DNA from 3 places in the Tardiphaga sp. vice154 genome. Region 1 is predicted to be linked to each of the others. Evidence: riboswitches for the same ligand, from Rfam matches in the RefSeq annotation. Region 1 holds a riboswitch; each other region holds the start of a gene.
What was found. A riboswitch is a leader RNA that binds a small molecule or an ion and turns the genes downstream of it on or off. The one in region 1 is predicted to bind cobalamin.
Positions count from the first base shown of each region.

Region 2: another riboswitch for cobalamin. It lies ahead of FIU28_RS20070 (TonB-dependent receptor plug domain-containing protein); the one in region 1 lies ahead of FIU28_RS02380 (TonB-dependent receptor).
Region 3: another riboswitch for cobalamin. It lies ahead of FIU28_RS20125 (DUF1636 domain-containing protein); the one in region 1 lies ahead of FIU28_RS02380 (TonB-dependent receptor).

Region 1 is NZ_CP041399.1:515,005-520,868, forward strand. It holds gene FIU28_RS02375 (PepSY domain-containing protein) at 1-457, opposite strand, end outside; gene FIU28_RS02380 (TonB-dependent receptor) at 459-2,729, opposite strand; cobalamin riboswitch at 2,836-3,044, opposite strand; gene FIU28_RS02385 (alkaline phosphatase D family protein) at 3,226-4,779, shown strand; gene typA (translational GTPase TypA) at 5,008-5,864, shown strand, end outside.
Region 2 is NZ_CP041399.1:4,283,400-4,289,263, reverse strand. It holds gene FIU28_RS20080 (ABC transporter ATP-binding protein) at 1-88, opposite strand, end outside; gene FIU28_RS20075 (FecCD family ABC transporter permease) at 85-1,107, opposite strand; gene FIU28_RS20070 (TonB-dependent receptor plug domain-containing protein) at 1,101-3,056, opposite strand; cobalamin riboswitch at 3,090-3,291, opposite strand; gene FIU28_RS20065 (TetR/AcrR family transcriptional regulator) at 3,350-3,943, opposite strand; gene FIU28_RS20060 (efflux RND transporter periplasmic adaptor subunit) at 4,126-5,340, shown strand; gene FIU28_RS20055 (efflux RND transporter permease subunit) at 5,457-5,864, shown strand, end outside.
Region 3 is NZ_CP041399.1:4,298,314-4,304,177, forward strand. It holds gene cobN (cobaltochelatase subunit CobN) at 1-597, opposite strand, end outside; gene cobW (cobalamin biosynthesis protein CobW) at 788-1,798, opposite strand; gene cobU (bifunctional adenosylcobinamide kinase/adenosylcobinamide-phosphate guanylyltransferase) at 1,802-2,329, opposite strand; gene FIU28_RS20125 (DUF1636 domain-containing protein) at 2,326-2,778, opposite strand; cobalamin riboswitch at 2,890-3,085, opposite strand; gene cobT (nicotinate-nucleotide--dimethylbenzimidazole phosphoribosyltransferase) at 3,165-4,220, shown strand; gene FIU28_RS20135 (adenosylcobinamide-GDP ribazoletransferase) at 4,220-4,984, shown strand; gene FIU28_RS20140 (tyrosine phosphatase family protein) at 5,073-5,588, opposite strand; gene FIU28_RS20145 (chloride channel protein) at 5,757-5,864, shown strand, end outside.

The DNA of each region.
Region 1 (5,864 bases):
CGTAGCGCGCGGTGACGCTCCACTGGTCGCGATCGACCATTTCGATCAGGCGCACGTCGGCTGCGCCGGGATAGTGGCGCGCAACCGCCAGCGCCTGGTTCTCTGTAATGCCGTCGATCACGCGGCCATCGACGGCGGAAATCGTCAGCCGCTTGTCGTCCCAGCCCGTCAGCCGATACACCGGCACGGCGGCAAGCATGGTGAGCCGCAGGTCACGGGGATATCGCGTCGCGCCGGCCGCCGCCATGGCCTGGTCGGGCGACAGCGCAACCTTCGACCACTCGATTTCCGGCAGCGCCGCCAGCCTCTCCTGATCGGAGAGGCCGGGAAATGCGACATACATCATCACCACACCGGAGGCGAACCACATCGCAAACAGCAGGCAGGTGACGATGCCGATCCAGCGGTGGCCGATATACAGCCACCGCCGCAGTTTTCGCGTGACCGCGCGCCGCACCCTAGAACTTCACGTTGACGGCGAGCCGGGCGGTGCGCGGCATGCCGAGGATCCACTGGTTGTCGCTGTAGCTCGACGTCGCGTAGATCTTGTCGAACAGATTGTAGACCCGCAGCGACACCGTGGTGTTGACGTCGGGCTTCCATTGCAGGCCGGCATTGACCAGCGTGTAGGCCGGCATCTCCAGCGTGTTGGCGTTGTCCGCAAAGGTCTTGCCTACGATCTGCACGCCGGCATTGGCGAACCAGTCCGGCGCGAAGGCCCAGCCCAGCCAGACGTTGGAGACGTTCTGCGGCACGTTGACCGGCACGTTGCCGGCATAATTTACCGTGCCGCCGTTGCCCGGCTGCAGGAAGTTATCGTATTTCGCTTTCAGGAATGCGGTATTAGCGTCGATCCGCCAGCCGTGGTCGAGCGCAAGGCCGAGCGAGGCCTCGATGCCGCGTGACGACTGCTGGCCGACCTGCACTACGAGGCCGGGATTGTTGAGATCGCGCGTCAGCAAATTGTTTTTGACGATCTCATAGGCCGCCAGCGTCCACTCGCCGCGGCCGCCCCAGAACGATTGCTTGACGCCGATCTCGGCCTGCTTGCCGGTGGCCAGTTCGAATTTCGAATTGGCATTGCTGGCGGTGAGCAGTCCGCCGATCGGATCGGTCGCGGTGGAATACTGGCCGTAGAAGGCGAGATCCCTGACCGGCGTGAACACGGCGCCGGCGCGCCACGAGGTCGCGGAATAGTCTTTGTTGTAGCTGTTGGCGGGGTTGCGCAGATCGGTGCGCTCGACGCTCGGCTGGTCCTGCCGGACGCCTGCGATCAGCGAGAGCTGCTCGGTCACGGCCAGCCGGTTCTCGGCGAAGAAGGCATATTGCGTGGCGACGCTGGAGAAGCCCGGCGTGGTCGGATCCGGGCTGACAAACACGCCGGGGTCGAAACTAAACGGATTGACCGACGACGAGCCGCCGTAGGGCGAATTGTTGGTGTGCTTGAACTCGATGCGGTTGACGTCGAAGCCGGCGACGAACTCGTTCGCCATGCCGAGCACATGGCCCTTGAAGCTCGCGTCCATGCGGTCGCCGATCTGTTGCTGATCGTGGAAAATCTCGAGATAGTCACCGCGATCGATCAGGCCGGTCGCCGGATTGTGCGTATAGATCTCGGCCTCCTTCCAGTGCCGCTTGCTGTACAGATAATACAGCGTGTTGCGGATCGAGACGCCGTCGGCGACCTGCCATTCGGTCTTGACCTGATTCCAGCTGTCCTGGAAGCGGATGGTGCTGTCGCCAACATTGTAGTTCTTGAAGCGCAGGCGTTCGTCGAACTGGCCATTGATCAACGGCGTGCCGAAATAGCGCGACGGGTTGCGATCGCCGTAATCCGTGGAGAGCGTCCAGACGATGTCCTCGGTCTGCTTGATCTGTACCGCCGCGTGGATGGCGACATTCGAATTGTTGTCGCGGTCGACCCAGCCGTCCGACATGTTGCCGGTGGCTGTAAGGCGGTAGGCGACGTCCTTGTTGATCGGGCCGCCCGAGTCCACCGCGATGCGGCGCGTCAAATTGCTGTCGAACGAGATTTCGGCCTGGTTGCGCGGGATCCACGACGGCATCTTGGAGATCACGTTGATGGCGCCGCCGATCGCGCCCTCGCCATACATCACCGATGCCGGGCCGCGCAGCACCTCGATATGCTCGGCCGACCAGGTATCGAACGGGAAGGTGACGGTGCCCGATCCGACATAAAGACGCGTGCCGTCATACAGCGTCTTCACCGAATCGACGCCGGTGAAGCCGCGGCTGCTGAAGGCGACGCCGCCATTGCCGGGCTCTCCGATCGCCGTGATGCCGGTGGCGTTCTGCGTGACCGCGTCGAGCAGGTTCTGCTGGCCGCGTTCGGCCAAGGTCTCGGAAGTAATGATCTCGACGCTGGCCGGGGTCTGCAGCCGCGTCAAATTGAGCCGGCTGCCGGTCGAGGTCGTGCCGGTGAGGTTCAGTGTCGGCGCGGCGAAGCCGGCCGGCCCGCGCGGCGCCTCGACGGGCGCGGCGTTTGTCGCCGCCGAACGGTTGGACCGCGATCGCGTGGCGCGGACGGGGGTGCCGGTGGCGGCGCGACGTTTTGCGGCGGCGGCGGGCGATTGCACCACGACGGGATCGAGCGATTGGGTCGGAGGAGAGCTTTGCGCCCAGCCCGCGGCAGGCACCAGCAGGCAGGAAAACGCGACGGAATACAGGAAAGGATGGCATCGACTGGATGCAGAACGGGCGGAGATCATGATCGACTCGCGGTTACGTGGCACGTCACCGCGAACGAGGTCGATCCATACTTCCAGGGAAATACGGCTCGACACCCACCAGGACACCCCGCCCAATGCGCTTCGCGTGTGACCACGACTGGCGGCAGGTCTCCTGGCTCGCGGGTCAATGCCTGTCACCGCCTTCCCAGACCGCGAGGTCCAGTGGCTGATGGCGAAAGGCTCGCCGCTTACAGTTGCGGGGGCAGCCGCGGAATCGGGACTCGGTCCGAAGAACTCCGCCCTCACCGCATTCCCTTTTGATCCCCGAGGGGAACCGTCTCGATCACGATAGGGTGAGCGATCGATACGAGTCAACGCGCTTGGCGGGCAGCACTGCCCAGCGAACGCGATTGCCGGCCGGCGTTGCCGCAACGCCATGCAAACTCCGGCGACCGCAGCTCGGCCCCCTGTCACAGCCACGTCAATCAACTTCCCTAGAGCCGTTCTCATCAGAGCCTTGCGTCAGGAGTTCGGCATGACCATTCGCCTTTCGCGCCGCCGCTTTCTCTCCACCGCCGCGGCAACCGGCGCATCGCTGGTCGCGATGCCCTATCTCAGCCGCGCCGCCGATCGGCCGATCGTGTCGCATGGTGTGCAGTCCGGCGACATCGGAATGGATAGCGGCATGATCTGGTCGCGCGCCGACCGCGCCGCGCAGATGATGGTCGAGGTCTCCACCACGGAGTCCTTCAAGAACGTTCGCGCGCTGCCGCCGATCGCGGCTCTGCCGGAAAGCGACTTCGCCGCAAAACTACTGCTCGACAATCTGCCGGCCGGGCAGGACATTTTCTACCGCGTCAACTTCCGCGACCTGTCGCACACCGACATCGTCGGCGAGCCCGTCATTGGCCGCTTCCGTACCGCGCCGGCCGACATGCGCGACGTTTCTTTCGTCTGGGGCGGCGACGTGGCAGGTCAGGGCTTTGGCATCAATGCCGAGGACGGCGGCATGAGAACCTTCGCTACCATGCGCAAGCATAGCCCGGATTTCCTGATCCATTCCGGCGATACCATCTATGCCGACGGCGTCATCACCGCAGAGACCAAACTGCGCGATGGCAAGGTCTGGAACAACACCACGACCGTTCCGGAAAAAGCCAAGGTCGCCGAAACGCTTGATGAATTCCGTGCCGCGCACAAATACAATCTGCTCGATGAGCATGTCCGCGCTTTCAACGCGGCGGTCCCGGTGTTCGGCCAGTGGGACGATCACGAGGTCACCAACAACTGGTCGCTGTCGAAGCAATTGTCGGATTCTTACAAGGTCCGCGACATCTCGCTGCTCGCCGCGCGTGGCGCCCGCGCCTTTCACGAGATGTATCCGATCCGCGCAAACCCGACCGAGCCCGGCCGGGTCTACCGCACGCTGAACTATGGCCCGCAACTCGACGTCTTCATGCTCGACGAGCGCAGCTATCGCGGTCCCAACGGCCCGAACCTGCAGGACAGCTATGGGCCGGATGCGTATTTCATCGGACCGGAGCAGATGGCCTGGCTGAAGCGCGCCTTGCTGGCCTCGAAGGCGACGTGGAAAGTGATCGCCTCCGACATGCCGATCGGCATCATCGTCGAGAACGATGCGGTGAATCACACCGGCTCCGAGGCAATCGCGCAGGGCGACGGCCCGGCGCGCGGCCGCGAACTGGAGATCGCCGACATCCTGCGCTTCATCAAGACGGCAGGGATCGTCAACACGGTGTGGCTTACGGCCGACGTGCACTACACCGCAGCCCACTACTACAGCCCCGAGAAGGCCCAGTTCCAGGATTTCGAGCCGTTCTGGGAGTTCGTTTCCGGCCCGTTCCACGCCGGTACTTTCGGGCCCGGCGCAATGGACAATACCTTCGGTCCGGAGGTGAAATTCGTGAAGGCGCCGGGTCCGGGCCAGCAGAACCTGCCGCCCTCGGCCGGGATGCAGTTCTTCGGACACGTCAAAATCGACGGCCAAACCGGCCAAATGACCGTGACTCTGCGTGATCGGGACGATACGGCGCTGTGGGCGACCGTTCTGGACCCGAAAATCACGTAACGGAACAGTGGATTTGCTTGTTTTCCGGCGCGTTCTGACTATATTGCGCCGCAACGCGTCCGAGTACCCGGCCCCTTCTGGCCGGGTTTGCTTTTGGAGGGATTGCCCCAGCGCGTTTTCAGACGAGGCAGAACCGACGACGCGGGAGCGTGAGGCTTGAAGCCGTTTGTCGAACTTGTCTTGTTGAACCGCTCCGGGCACCCAGACCGTAAAACCAGAAGAAGACCTATGAACCTTCGCAACATTGCTATCATCGCCCACGTTGACCACGGCAAGACGACGCTGGTGGACAAGCTGCTGCAGCAGTCCGGCACCTACCGCGACAACCAGCGCCAGGTTGAGCGCGCGATGGATTCGAACGACATCGAAAAAGAGCGCGGCATCACCATTCTCGCCAAGTGCACTTCGGTGCATTGGGAAGATGTCCAGATCAATATCGTCGACACCCCGGGCCATGCCGATTTCGGCGGCGAAGTCGAGCGCATCCTGTCGATGGTCGACGGTGTGATCGTGCTCGTCGACGCCGCGGAAGGCCCGATGCCGCAGACCAAGTTCGTGGTCGGCAAGGCGCTCAAGCTCGGCCTTCGCCCGATCGTCGCGATCAACAAGGTCGATCGCTCGGACGCGCGCATCACCGAAGTCGTGAACGAAGTGTTCGACCTGTTCGCCGCACTCGATGCCACCGACGACCAGCTCGACTTCCCGATCCTGTACGGGTCCGGTCGCAACGGCTGGATGGCCGACAGCCCGGACGCCTCGCATGACGTCGGCATGAAGCCGCTGTTCGATCTCGTCATCAAGCACGTTCCGCCGCCGGTGGTGGAAGAAGGCCCGTTCCGCATGCTCGGCACGATCCTCGAGGCCAACCCCTATCTCGGCCGCATCATCACCGGCCGCATCTCGTCCGGCTCGGTGCGTCCGAACCAGACGGTCAAGGTGCTGTCGCGCGACGGCAAGACCGTGGAAACCGGCCGTATCACGAAGATCCTGGCGTTCCGCGGCCTCGAGCGACAGCCGGTGGAACTGGCGGAAGCCGGTGACATCGTCGCCATCGCCGGCCTGCCCACGGGCACCGTGGCTGATAC
Region 2 (5,864 bases), 1.8 Mb from region 1:
TCGGCTGCAGCGCCAGCGATACGTCACGCAGGATGGCGCGGCCGGACAAGGTAACGCCGAGGTTCCGGGCGGTGAGCAGCGCGGTCATGCGACGCCTCCGCCGAGCGCGCGGCGTTCACGCAGGATCAGATAGAGGAAGAACGGCACGCCGATGATCGAGGTCAGCACGCCGACCTTGATATCAGTAGTGGAAGGAATGATCCGCACCGCGATGTCGGCGGCGAGCAGCAACGCCGCACCCGCCAGCGCGCTGGGCACCAGCAGCCGGCCGGGATCGTGGCCGATCAGGGGACGCATCAGATGCGGCGCGACCAGGCCGATGAAGCCGATCGTGCCGGCGACCGCGACGGCGCCGCCGACGCCGAGCGCAACGCCGGCGATCACCAGCAGCCTGAGACGGCCGACATCGACGCCGAGGCTCTGCGCGGTTTCTTCGCCCAGGCTGAGCGCGCGGAACGCGCTGCGCTGGGTCATCAGCAGGATGCCGCCGGCCACTATGAAAGGCAGCGCCAGTTCGACGTGGCGGAAGCTGCGGTCCTCCAGCGAGCCGAGCAGCCAGAATGCAATCTCCAGCGCGGCAAACGGATTCGACGACAGGTTCATCACCAGCGCGGTCGCCGCACCTGCAAGGCTGGAGATCGCGAGGCCGGCAAGGATCAGCAACAGTAGTCCTGCGCTGCGGCCGGCGATGCCGAGCAGCACGAATACCGAGACAAAGGCCATCGTGATGCCGGCGACCGGCAGCGCCCAGGAGCGTACATCGGCCAAGCCCAGCGCGATCATCAACACCGCGCCGAAGGCGGCCGATTGCGGCGCGCCGAACAAAGACGGCGACGCCAGCGGATTGCGCAGCAGTCCCTGCAGCGCCGCACCGGACAGGCCGAGAATGGCGCCGATAGCGAGGGCCAGAATGGCGCGGGGCAGGCGGATCTCGCGCACGATGGTCTGCTGCACGTCGCTGCCGCCACCGAACAGCGCGTCGAGCACGGTGAGCGGCGACATTTTTACGGGGCCGGTGCCGAGCGAGCCCAGCGCCAGCAGCACGACGAGCCCGAGGAGGGCGATGGTAACAAAAGTCCGGCGCTGCGGAGAAATCGACGTCACCATGTGGCGTTGAGCCCGGCATAGGCGGCGGGACCCGTGGTGCCGAAGTTCAGCACTTCCTGATAGCGTTCGTTGAGCAGGTTCTCGCCGCGGGCAAACACCTTCCAGTTCGCGTCGAGCCGGTACTCGCTGTAGAGGTCGACGCGGGTATAGGCATCGACCTGGCCGACCTGGTTGGCGCTGGAAAAGCGCTTCGACACGGTGGTGACGCGCGGCTCGATCATCCATTTGTCCGTTGGCGTGATAGTCAGTGCGAAGCGCGCGAAATTCTTCGGCCGCCGCGCCAGCACTGCGCCGGTGGATAGGTCCGTGGCGTGAAGATAGGTGTAGGCGGCGTTGAACTTCATCAGGCCGGGCAACAGGATGACATCGGCGCCGACCTCCAGCCCGCTGGTTTCGGCGCGCGCGACGTTGACATAGTAACCGTTCGGCCGCGAGGCGTCGCTGACAAAGTTGATCAGATTGTTGAGGTCGTTGGCGAAGCCGGTAACGGAGAGAACCACCCGGCCGCCGAGCAGGCTCTGGTCGATGCCGGCGTCATAGCCGAAGCTGGTTTCTGGCGTCAGCGACGTGTTGCCATACTGCCGGTCGTAAAGCTGGAACAGGGTCGGCGCCTTGGCGCCGGTGCCGGCGCTGGCGTGGAATTTGGTGCCGGTCTCGCGGATCGCATAGGCCGCGGTCGCGCGCCAGGTCTCGAAGCGGGCGACATCCACCACATCGTCGACCCGGCCGCCCAGCGAGACGGTGAGCCGTTCGCCGATCGGCACCGACCACAGCGCGAACAGCGAGTTGGTATCCTGACGTCTGTCGAGGGCCGGCGTCTGCGCGCCGGGGATCGGCAGGAGGGCCGTGGTGGAGGTCTGCGCGGTCTCGGCCTGCGTCTTGGCGCCGGCGATCAGCGTGCCGAAGGCGCCGAGCTTCAGCGTCGCCTGGTACTCTGCGCCCAGGCTGTTGCCATTGTAGTCGGAGATCGTCGAGGTCGTATTTCGTGGCAACGTGTTGGTGCGGTAGGTCACGTCGTTGAACGAACGCTCGGTGTGGGTGTTCGACACGGTGACGGCGTGCGTGAGTACCCCGCCGAATGAGTCGATGGTCGCTCGCCCGTAGATGGTTTCCAGCAGCCGCGTCGCGGCGGATGGCGTGTCGGGAAACGTGCCGCTAGCGGCATCATAGGCCGAGCGGGTGAACGACGAGACGATGCCGGATTCCAGCCGGAGGCCTTCGCCGGCATCATAGCCGAGGCGGGCCGAGCCGCCGACGCGGTCAAAGCTGTCGCTCTCCATATTGGGGAAGCGCGCTTCGAGTGCGGGGATGCGATAGCCGTAGCGCGAGAAGCCGTTGCTGTGCTGGCCGCCGCCGGTGAAGGCGTAGGACCACGGCCCGCTCGAGCCGGTCAGCGAGCCCTGGGTCACTGCGGTCCCGTAGCTGCCGGCCTCGGTGCGGACATTGACCTGCGCGGGCCCGGCGCCTTTTCTGGTGATGATGTTGATGACGCCGGTCATGGCGTCGGAGCCGTACAGCGCGCTCTGCGGTCCTTTCAGCACCTCGATGCGTTCGACGGCAGAGGGCGTGAACATCGCGAATTCGAAATCGCCGGAGGCAGCGGTGGGATCGTTGACGCGGATGCCGTCGATCATCACCAGCGCCTGGCCGCTGTTGCCGCCGCGGATGCGTACATTGGCGGTGCCGCCGGGGCCGCCATTCTCGGAGATGTCGAGACCCGGCACGGTGCGCAGTGCATCGACCAGCGAGCCCGGATTGCTGGTGGCAATGGTCTCGCCGGAGACGACACTGATCGAACTGCCGGTCTGGCTGAGCGGCACCGGGGTGCGATCGGCGGTGACCACGAGTTCGGGGAGCTGTTGCGAGTTCGACTGCGCGCGCGCGGCACTGGTGCCGGCGCAGAATGCCAATATAGCTGCCGTGCCGGCAGCAAGATTCCGGATAGCCATCGATAACCCCTTCCGTCGACCCACCGTCGAACGAGTTGAAACTCGTCAGCGGCCGGTCTCCTGGCTCGCGGTCGTCTCTCGATCCGCCTTCCCAGACCTGCTCAGGTCCAGTGGCGTCGTGGATCGAAAATGGCCGCTTACAGTTGCGGGGGCAGCCGCGGAATAGGGGAGTAATCCCCGCACCGCATTCCCGTTTCACCTCCTTGCGGGAGGCACCGATGACGGATCACAGGAAGCACAGCGCCGGGAAGCGTGCAACCGTCCAGGTCGAAGGCGCTCAGTGTCAAAGGCGCTCAGACCGGCGGCCAGCTGCGCATCGTCATGTCGGCGATGCGGCGCAACTGCGCGTGGTCGGCGCCGCCGGCGGCCTGCACCGCCATGCCCTGCAGCATCGCGGAAATGTAGCGCGCCAGATCGGCGGCGTCGGCGCCCTCCGGCAGATCGCCTTCGGCGAGCGCGCGCGCAAAGCGCTGGCGCAAATCGCTTTCGCCCTTGGCGCGGCGGGCCATCAATTCCTGCTTGATCGTCTCGGCGGCGTCGCCGCAGCTCAGCGCGCCCTGCACGGCAAGGCAGCCCGGCGGGTGCGCGGGGTTGGTCAGCGCGTCGGCGGCCTCGTACAACACATGCGAGACGACCTCGCGCGCCGTCGGCTTGGTCAGCGCGACCTGGAAATAGCCGCCGGGGCCATCGACATAGCGGTCGAGCGCCTTGCGAAACAGCTCTTCCTTGTTGCCGAAGGCGGCATACAGGCTGGGCTTGGTGATGCCCATCGCCTCGGTCAGGTCGGCCATCGACGCGCCCTCATAGCCCTTGCGCCAGAAAACCTGCAGGGCGAGGTCGAGTGCCTGTTCGCAACTGAATTCGCGCGGGCGGCCCATGATGGCCATGTGACGATGCCTCCAGAATAGATCTAACGAGTTTCGTACCTTTCGTTAGATATGTCTCTTGACAGCGGAAGTCGATCCCCCATCTATACCGAACGTTACGGATGTGTGCGGTGCAGCATAGCGCCAAGTCATCTTACCCGAATACCGGGCTCAAACGAGTCCAAGGCTTGATGGGATTCGCCATGACCCAGAATATCGCCCGCAAGATCCTGATCGGCACCGGGATCGCCCTGGTCGCCGTGACCATCGGCGGCAGCGCCGCGCTGATCAATCTGTCCAGCTATGCGGCGCAGGCGGAGACCGCCGCGGCTGTTCCGCCTGCCGTGTCGGCCTCCGTCGCCGTGGTCGCCGCCCGCGCGACGGCCCCCTCCGACGCGTTTTCCGGCCGGCTCGAGGCCGTGGAGCGGGTCGAGATACGCTCCCGCGTCGCCGGCGCAATCCAGGAAATTCACTTTCGCGAGGGCGCGCTGGTCAAGAAGGGCGACCTCCTGGTGCTGATCGACCCCGGCCTCTTCGCCGCCGACGTGGCGCGGGCCGACGGCCAGGTCGCCGCCGCCCGCGCCCGGCTGGTGCTGACCAAGAACGAATTCGACCGCGGCCAGCAGCTCAACGATTCGCGCTGGATCTCGCAGAAGGACCTCGACAGCCGCATCAACGGTTTTCGCGAGGCGGAGGCCAACCTGAAGGCGGCTGAAGCCGCGCTGCAGACCGCCAGGCTCAATCTCGGCTATACCGAGATCCGTGCGCCGGTTGCCGGCCGCGTCGGCAAGATCGAAACCACCGTGGGAAATCTGATCGCGGCAGGGCCCGGCGCGGAGGTGCTGACCACGCTGGTGTCGATCAATCCGATCTATGCCAGCTTCAACGCCGACGAGCAGGTGGTGACGCGCGCGCTGAAGACGCTGGTGGACGACAAGACCCCGGCGGATATCGACCGCATTCCGGTCCAGATGGTCACCGGCGCGTCGGACAAATCGATTAAGGGCCACATGCAGTTCATCGACAATCAGGTCGATGCGAAAAGTGGCACCGTGCGGGTCCGCGCCCAGTTCGACAATGCTGACGGAAGGCTGATGCCGGGCCAGTTCGCGCGGCTGTCGATGGGCCAGCCGAAGCCCGAGCAGACCCTGCTGGTTTCTGAGCGTGCGGTCGGCACCGACCAGAACAAGAAGTTCGTGATGGTGGTCGACGACAAGGACAGGGCGGAATACCGCGAGGTCACGCTCGGCGTCTCGGTCGAAGGCCTGCGCGTGGTGCTCGGCGGGCTGAAAGCCGGCGAGCGGATCGTCGTCAACGGCCTGCAGCGGGTGCGTCCGGGCGTGCAGATCAAGCCGGAAATGGTGGCGATGGACTCAGCCCATCTGGAGCAGGCCAAGACCGCCGTCGCGGCGCGCTGATTATTTCACCCTCCCCCTCCAGGGGAGGGTGAAGAACTGCGACGCCATTCCAGCGACCCGTCAATCGTGCCGGCACCAGTGCCTGCTATGCGCGCTGCCATTGAAAAGATGACACCATGAACTTCTCCCGATTCTTCATTGATCGCCCGATCTTTGCCGGCGTGCTGTCGACGCTGATCTTCCTGGCGGGCCTGTTGTCGATGCCGGTGCTGCCGATCTCGGAATATCCCGAGGTGGCGCCGCCGACCGTGGTGGTGCGCGCGACCTATCCCGGCGCCAACCCGAAAGTCATTGCGGAAACCGTGGCGACGCCGATCGAGGAGCAGATCAACGGCGTCGAGGGCATGCTCTATATGAGCAGCCAGGCGACCACCGACGGGTTGATGACGCTGAACGTCACGTTCCGGCTCGGCACCGATCCCGACAAGGCGCAGCAGCTGGTGCAGAACCGCGTGTCGCAGGCCGAGCCGCGGCTGCCGCAGGAAGTCCGCACGCTGGGCATCACCACCATCAAGAGCGCACCC
Region 3 (5,864 bases), 1.8 Mb from region 1:
GATCGCGCGGTAGAAGATCACGACGGCGTTGGGGCGATGGTCCGGCACCGGCTCGCTCGGCCAGAAGCCGGCCGACGGCATCGGCCGCGCCGCCATCGGCGCCTCGCCATGGCCGATCTGGTGCGCCGCGAGTTGCAGCGCCAGCCGGGCATTGTCGACGCCGCCCTCGCTGCAATAGCGCCACATCGCCTGTGTGGTCTCATCGTTGACCGTGCCGCGTGCGGCGAGTTCGGCGTTCCAGTACATTTCGCCGGGGATGCAGATGAATTGCGCGCCGCGCGCCAGCGCATCAGAGCGCAGGCTCTCGACACCGTGCGGCCAGTAGCCGATGCCGCCGAGCATGCGCAGCACGACGATCCTGGCTTTCGCCAGCGTGCGCTCGACATAGAGATCGACCGAGGCAGGATGGCCGAGCGCCAGCAGGTTGGTCAGCCGCAGGCTGGGGAAGTCTTTCGGCAGCATCGCATGCGCGGCGTGAAACGACGCCAGATCGCTGTCGGCCGCCGACAGCACGACGATGTCGGCGGTGTCCTGCCCGAGATCGCGGGCGACGTCGCCGTCGTCAATGCCGCCAGTGGGATCGAGCTTTAAGTGCATGCGGTCAATTCAAATGTTTATCACAACAGCCATTGGCCGCCCCTCCCCCTTGCGGGGAGGGTCGGCCGCAGCGAAGCGGAGGCCGGGGGTAGCCGCTGGCTCCTGAGCTTGTGGCTACCCCACCCGGCGCGTTTGCTCGCTTCGCTCACAACGCGCCACCCTCCCCGCAATGGGGAGGGTGGCGACAGCGCTACGCCAACGCCCTTCGCACCGCGTCGCCGTCAAATCCCTTTAGCCCGATCACCACCAGATGCTCGGCCTGCTTCACGTCGGGGCGCGCGAAGGCCAGCTCGACGCGGCTGCCGACGGCCTGCACGACGATCGGCGCAGCCTTGTCGGCGATCCGCGCGTGGCCCTTGACGCGCAATACGCCCTCGAAGCCTAAAGCCTCGCTGACGCGCGCGCGCATCGCATCGACGCTCGCTGCGGCCGAGGGCAACACCACGATGCTGTCGAAATCATCGTGGTCGTGCTCTTCCTCCTCGCCGTGATGGCCGGCGCGCGCCGCCATGTCGTCCTCAGCGGCGGCGTTGAGGCCGATCAGCACCGCGGGCGCAAGCTCGCCCTTCGAGCGCACGATGGTGACGCCGGGCCGCAGCACAGCTTTCAGCTTGGTCTCGATCTCAACGAGCTGCTCGGCCGTTACCAGATCGCTCTTCGACAGCACGACGAGATCGGCGCAAGCAAGTTGGTCCTCGAACACTTCCTCGATCGGATCATCATGCTCGATGCCTTCGTCGGCAGCGCGTTGAGCGGCGACCGCATCCTCATCCAGCGTGACGCGGCCTTCCGATAGCGCCAGCGCATCGACCACGGTGACGACGCCGTCGACGGTGGCGCGGGTCTTCACCGCCGGCCAGGCAAAGGCCTTCAGCAGCGGCTGCGGCAAAGCGAGGCCCGATGTCTCGATCACAATCGCATCCAGCGGGATGTCGCGCGACAGCAATTTGTCCATGGTCGGGATGAAATCGTCGGCCACGGTGCAGCAGATGCAGCCATTGGTGAGTTCGACGATATCGCCAGGCGCGCAGGCATTGGCCGCGCATTCCTCGACGAGGCCACCGTCGAAGCCGGCATCGCCGAATTCATTGACGATCACGGCGATGCGGCGGCCGTCGGCCTGCGTCAGCAAGGATCGCAGCAGCGTGGTCTTGCCGGCGCCGAGAAAGCCGGTGAGGACGGTAACGGGAACGCGGGACATGAATTACTCCTGGGAATTTTTCAGCCAGAGCGGAAGCCCGGCTGCGATGAAGGCGACTTGCGGCACGGCCGCTGCGACGATCTGGTTGAGCCGGCCCTGGGCGTCGCGGAAGGCGCGGCCGAGCGGCGTCTCCGGTACCAGGCCCATGCCGACTTCGTTGGAGACGAACACGATCGGATAGCGCGCCACGCCGAGAAAGCGCACCAGCCGGCGCGCTTCGACTTCCGGGTCGCGGTCGGCGAACATCAGGTTGGACAGCCACAGCGTCAGGCAATCGACCAGCACGGCGCGGCCGCGCGTCGCCTCGCGGGTCAGCGCATCGATCAGCGCCAGCGGTTCCTCGACGGTAATCCAGCCGTCGCCGCGCTGCTTGCGGTGCTGCGCGATACGCGCGGCCATCTCGTCATCGCCGGGCGTCGCCGTGGCAAGGTACACGCGGGTAAAATTGCTGTCGTGGATCAGCGCCTCGGCAAAGGCCGACTTGCCCGACCGCGCGCCGCCCAGCACCAGTGTGGTGACCAGCGCGCTCATTTCGGCGCGCGCCCGTCATCGGGCGACCAGCGCATCGGCGGCACCCGTGCCACCATGCCCTTGCGCAGCACGTCGGCACGCTCGCGCCACGGCACCAGGCCGTAGTCGGATTTCTGGTAGGACTGCACGAAGGACAAGAGCGCCGCGGTGCCGGTTTCGGTCTGCAGGTCGCCGAACAGGAAAGTGTAGCCGTCCGGACTGGTGACGGCGACCGTCGCCGGCCGCTTGCAGACACCGAGGCACTGCACCGGCCGCACCATCACGCGGGCCTCCGTCTCGCCCAAGGCCGCCTTCACGGCGTCGAACATTTCCGGGCCGATCACCGCGTTGCCGTCGGCAGATTTGCAGGTGATACAAACGCTGACCACGACGCAACCGGCCGGCGCATGTGCGCGCGGCGGTTCGGCCAGCAAGGTTTCGCCAAAAATATCGGCGGGGTCGCGATCCATCATAGGCTCACCATCGTGCCCTCAAAGGGGCCGCGAGCTTTGTTGGGTCGCGTCGACGGCATGACCGTCAACTCGCTCCCGTCCGGTGCACCCCGCCCCGACGACGCCTCCAAAGCACAGTTTTCGATGGCAGGTCTCCTGGCTCGCGGGTCATTGCCCTCATCCGCCTTCCCGGGACATTCCCAGTGGCACCGGCGAGGACTCGTCGCTTACAGTTGCGGGGGCAGCGCCGGAGTAGAGCGCGAACGCCCGCACCGGCTTCCCTATTCACCTTCCACGCGGAAGGACCATCATTCGCAACGCTACCGGGCGAGGTCGTTGGGGTCAACCTTGGTTGACCTGCCGGCCGGTGTTGCGTCAGGTGGGTCGCGTAAAGGAACAGAATGATGACCGCCGATTCCCAGCCTGTCTGGCAGCCCCCCGCCATTGCCGCCCTCGATCCGGCGACTGAGGCCGGGATCCGCGCGCGAATCGACGGCAAGGCCAAGCCGCCGGGATCGCTCGGGCGAATCGAGGAACTCGCGCTGCAGCTCGGCCAGATCCGGCATCCCGGCGAGCCGCGCGGCGACAATGCGGTGCTGCTGATTTTCGCCGCGGATCACGGGCTGGTCGAGGAAGGCGTCTCGCAATTTCCCGCTGCGGTGACGGTCGGGATGGTGATGACCTATCTGGCCGGCCGCGCCACCGCCAATGCCTTCGCCACCGCCAGCCGGGTCGAGATCCGCGTCGTCGATTCCGGCGTCGCGGCCGAGTTGCCGCATCACCCACAGTTGATCGACGCCAAGATCCGCCTGGGTACGGCCAATGCCGCGCGCGAGCCGGCGATGACGGCCCAGGAGGCGGCCGACGCGCTGACGCGCGGCGCCCGCATCGCGGTCGGCGAGATCAGGAACGGCGCCGACATCGTCGCGCTGGGCGAGATGGGAATCGGCAACACCGCCTCCTCCGCGCTGCTGCTGCATCGCCTGGCGCCGGCCGACCTTGACGACTGCATCGGCGTCGGCGCCGGACAGGACGATATCGGCATGGCACGCAAGCGCGCCGCTATCCACAAGGCCGCGGCGCGCAGCCAGGCCACCGCGCCGCTCGACGTGCTCAGCGAGTTCGGCGGGCTGGAGATCGCCATGCTGGCCGGCGCGGTGCTGGGTGCGGCGTCGCAGCGCCGCCCGGTGATCGTCGATGGCTTCATCACCACCGCGGCGGCGCTGCTGGCGATCCGGCTGTGCCCGGAAGCGCGCGGCTATTGCGTGTTCGCGCACCGCTCGGCCGAACGCGGCCACGACATCGCGCTGGCGGCGCTGGACGCGACGCCGCTGCTCGACCTCGGCCTGCGGCTCGGCGAGGGCACCGGCGCGATGCTGGCGGTGCCATTGGTGCGCGCGGCGGCACGGCTGATCACCGATGTCGCCGATCTCCAGGACGTGCTCGCAGGAAACATCTGATGCGCCTGCCCGACTCGCTGCTCGACGCGATCCGGTTTCTCACCATCGTGCGGGTGCGCGACACCGCGAGCGCGACGGCGCCGGACTGGCTGGCGCGGGCGATGAAGTATTTTCCCGTGGTCGGCTTGGGCATCGGCCTTGTATCGGCGCTGATACTGCTGATCGCCAACGAGTTTGTCAGCCCGGTGATCGCCGCCCTGCTCGCAATCTCCGCCAGCATCATTCTCACCAGCGCACTGCACGAGGACGGCCTTGCCGACACCGCCGACGCGTTCGGCGGCGGCTGGACGATCGAGAAGCGGATGGCGATCATGAAAGACAGCCGGATCGGCAGCTACGGCGCGCTGGCGCTCGGCCTTGGCGTCGCGCTGCGCGTCGCGGCGATTTCCGACATGCCGATGTGGGCGGGTCCGGCAGCGCTGATCGCAGCCCATGCGGCGGCGCGCGCGGCGCCGGCCTTCGTAATGAACCGCCTGCGCTATGCCGGCAACACCGCGGCGATGAAAGTCAGCTACGCAGAAGCGCCGGTACGCTCCGGCGAATTACGGTTCGCGCTTGTCGTCGTGCTGCTCGCAATGCTGCCGCTGGCGTTGATTTCGCTCTCCGCCGTTCTGGTCGGGCTGCTGTGCGGCGCGGCGCTGGCATTCGTTCTCACGCGCTGGTCGCGCCACATGCTCGGCGGCTACACCGGCGACGTGCTCGGTGCGGTCGAGCAGGTGTTCGAGATCGGATTTCTGCTGGGTGTCGTCGCGGCGATGAGGTGATCCGTAGCCCGGATGAGCCCTTGCGAAATCCGGGGCCGACGATCTCGTTGAAACGCGCTTCCCCGGATTGCGCTTCGCTCCATCCTGGCTACGACAACGGCCACTGCAGCGGCAATTGATACGGCGCGCCTTCAAACGCATCGGCGCCGCGGCCGATACGAGCGATGGCGTCGATCATCTTGCCCTCGCGGCCGAGCAGCTCGTCCGCGAGATGCACCATCAATTTGTTCGGCGTCACGACAGGCGACCGGCGTCGCAATTCGTCGGCGATCTCGTCCTCGAATCCCGGATTGCGGTCGCAGGCGATCACATAGGCGGCGGCGCTGGAGCGGCTGATCCCGGCCCAGCAGTGGATCAGCAGCGAGCGCTCCGCCAGGCCATCGCGGCCGAAATCGAGGATCGCCTGCAGCACCCCCTTATCCGGCGCAATCAGGTCCGGCGTCAGCACCGTGATGTCGTGAAAGGCAAGACGGAGATGGCGCACCTGCGAAAACCCGCTCCAGTCCCGCGCCTCGGCGCTGGGCGACAGCAGCGTCAGCATGTCGAACGGACCGAGCGAGGCGGCCACGTCGGGAAGGCCGCTGAGGGAACTGATGTGGATCATGGGGCCGCCGCAGCTGGATGGAAGCCAGGACATACCATTATCGGCTGCGAACAACATCCCTCGCATAGGCCTACCCGCTTTTGCCGGTAGCCTGCGCAGTGCGTGTTACGTACAACGCATCGTGCAACGTCACCATGCTCCCTGCCCTCACGCCCATAGTCCTCCGCCATGCCCAGTTCGGAATCCCACCTCAAGGCGCCGCGCTGGCTGCGCACCTTTGTTCGGGCGCGCGAGACCAGCCTGGTCGTCGTCGCAGCCCTGATCGGCAGCATCGCC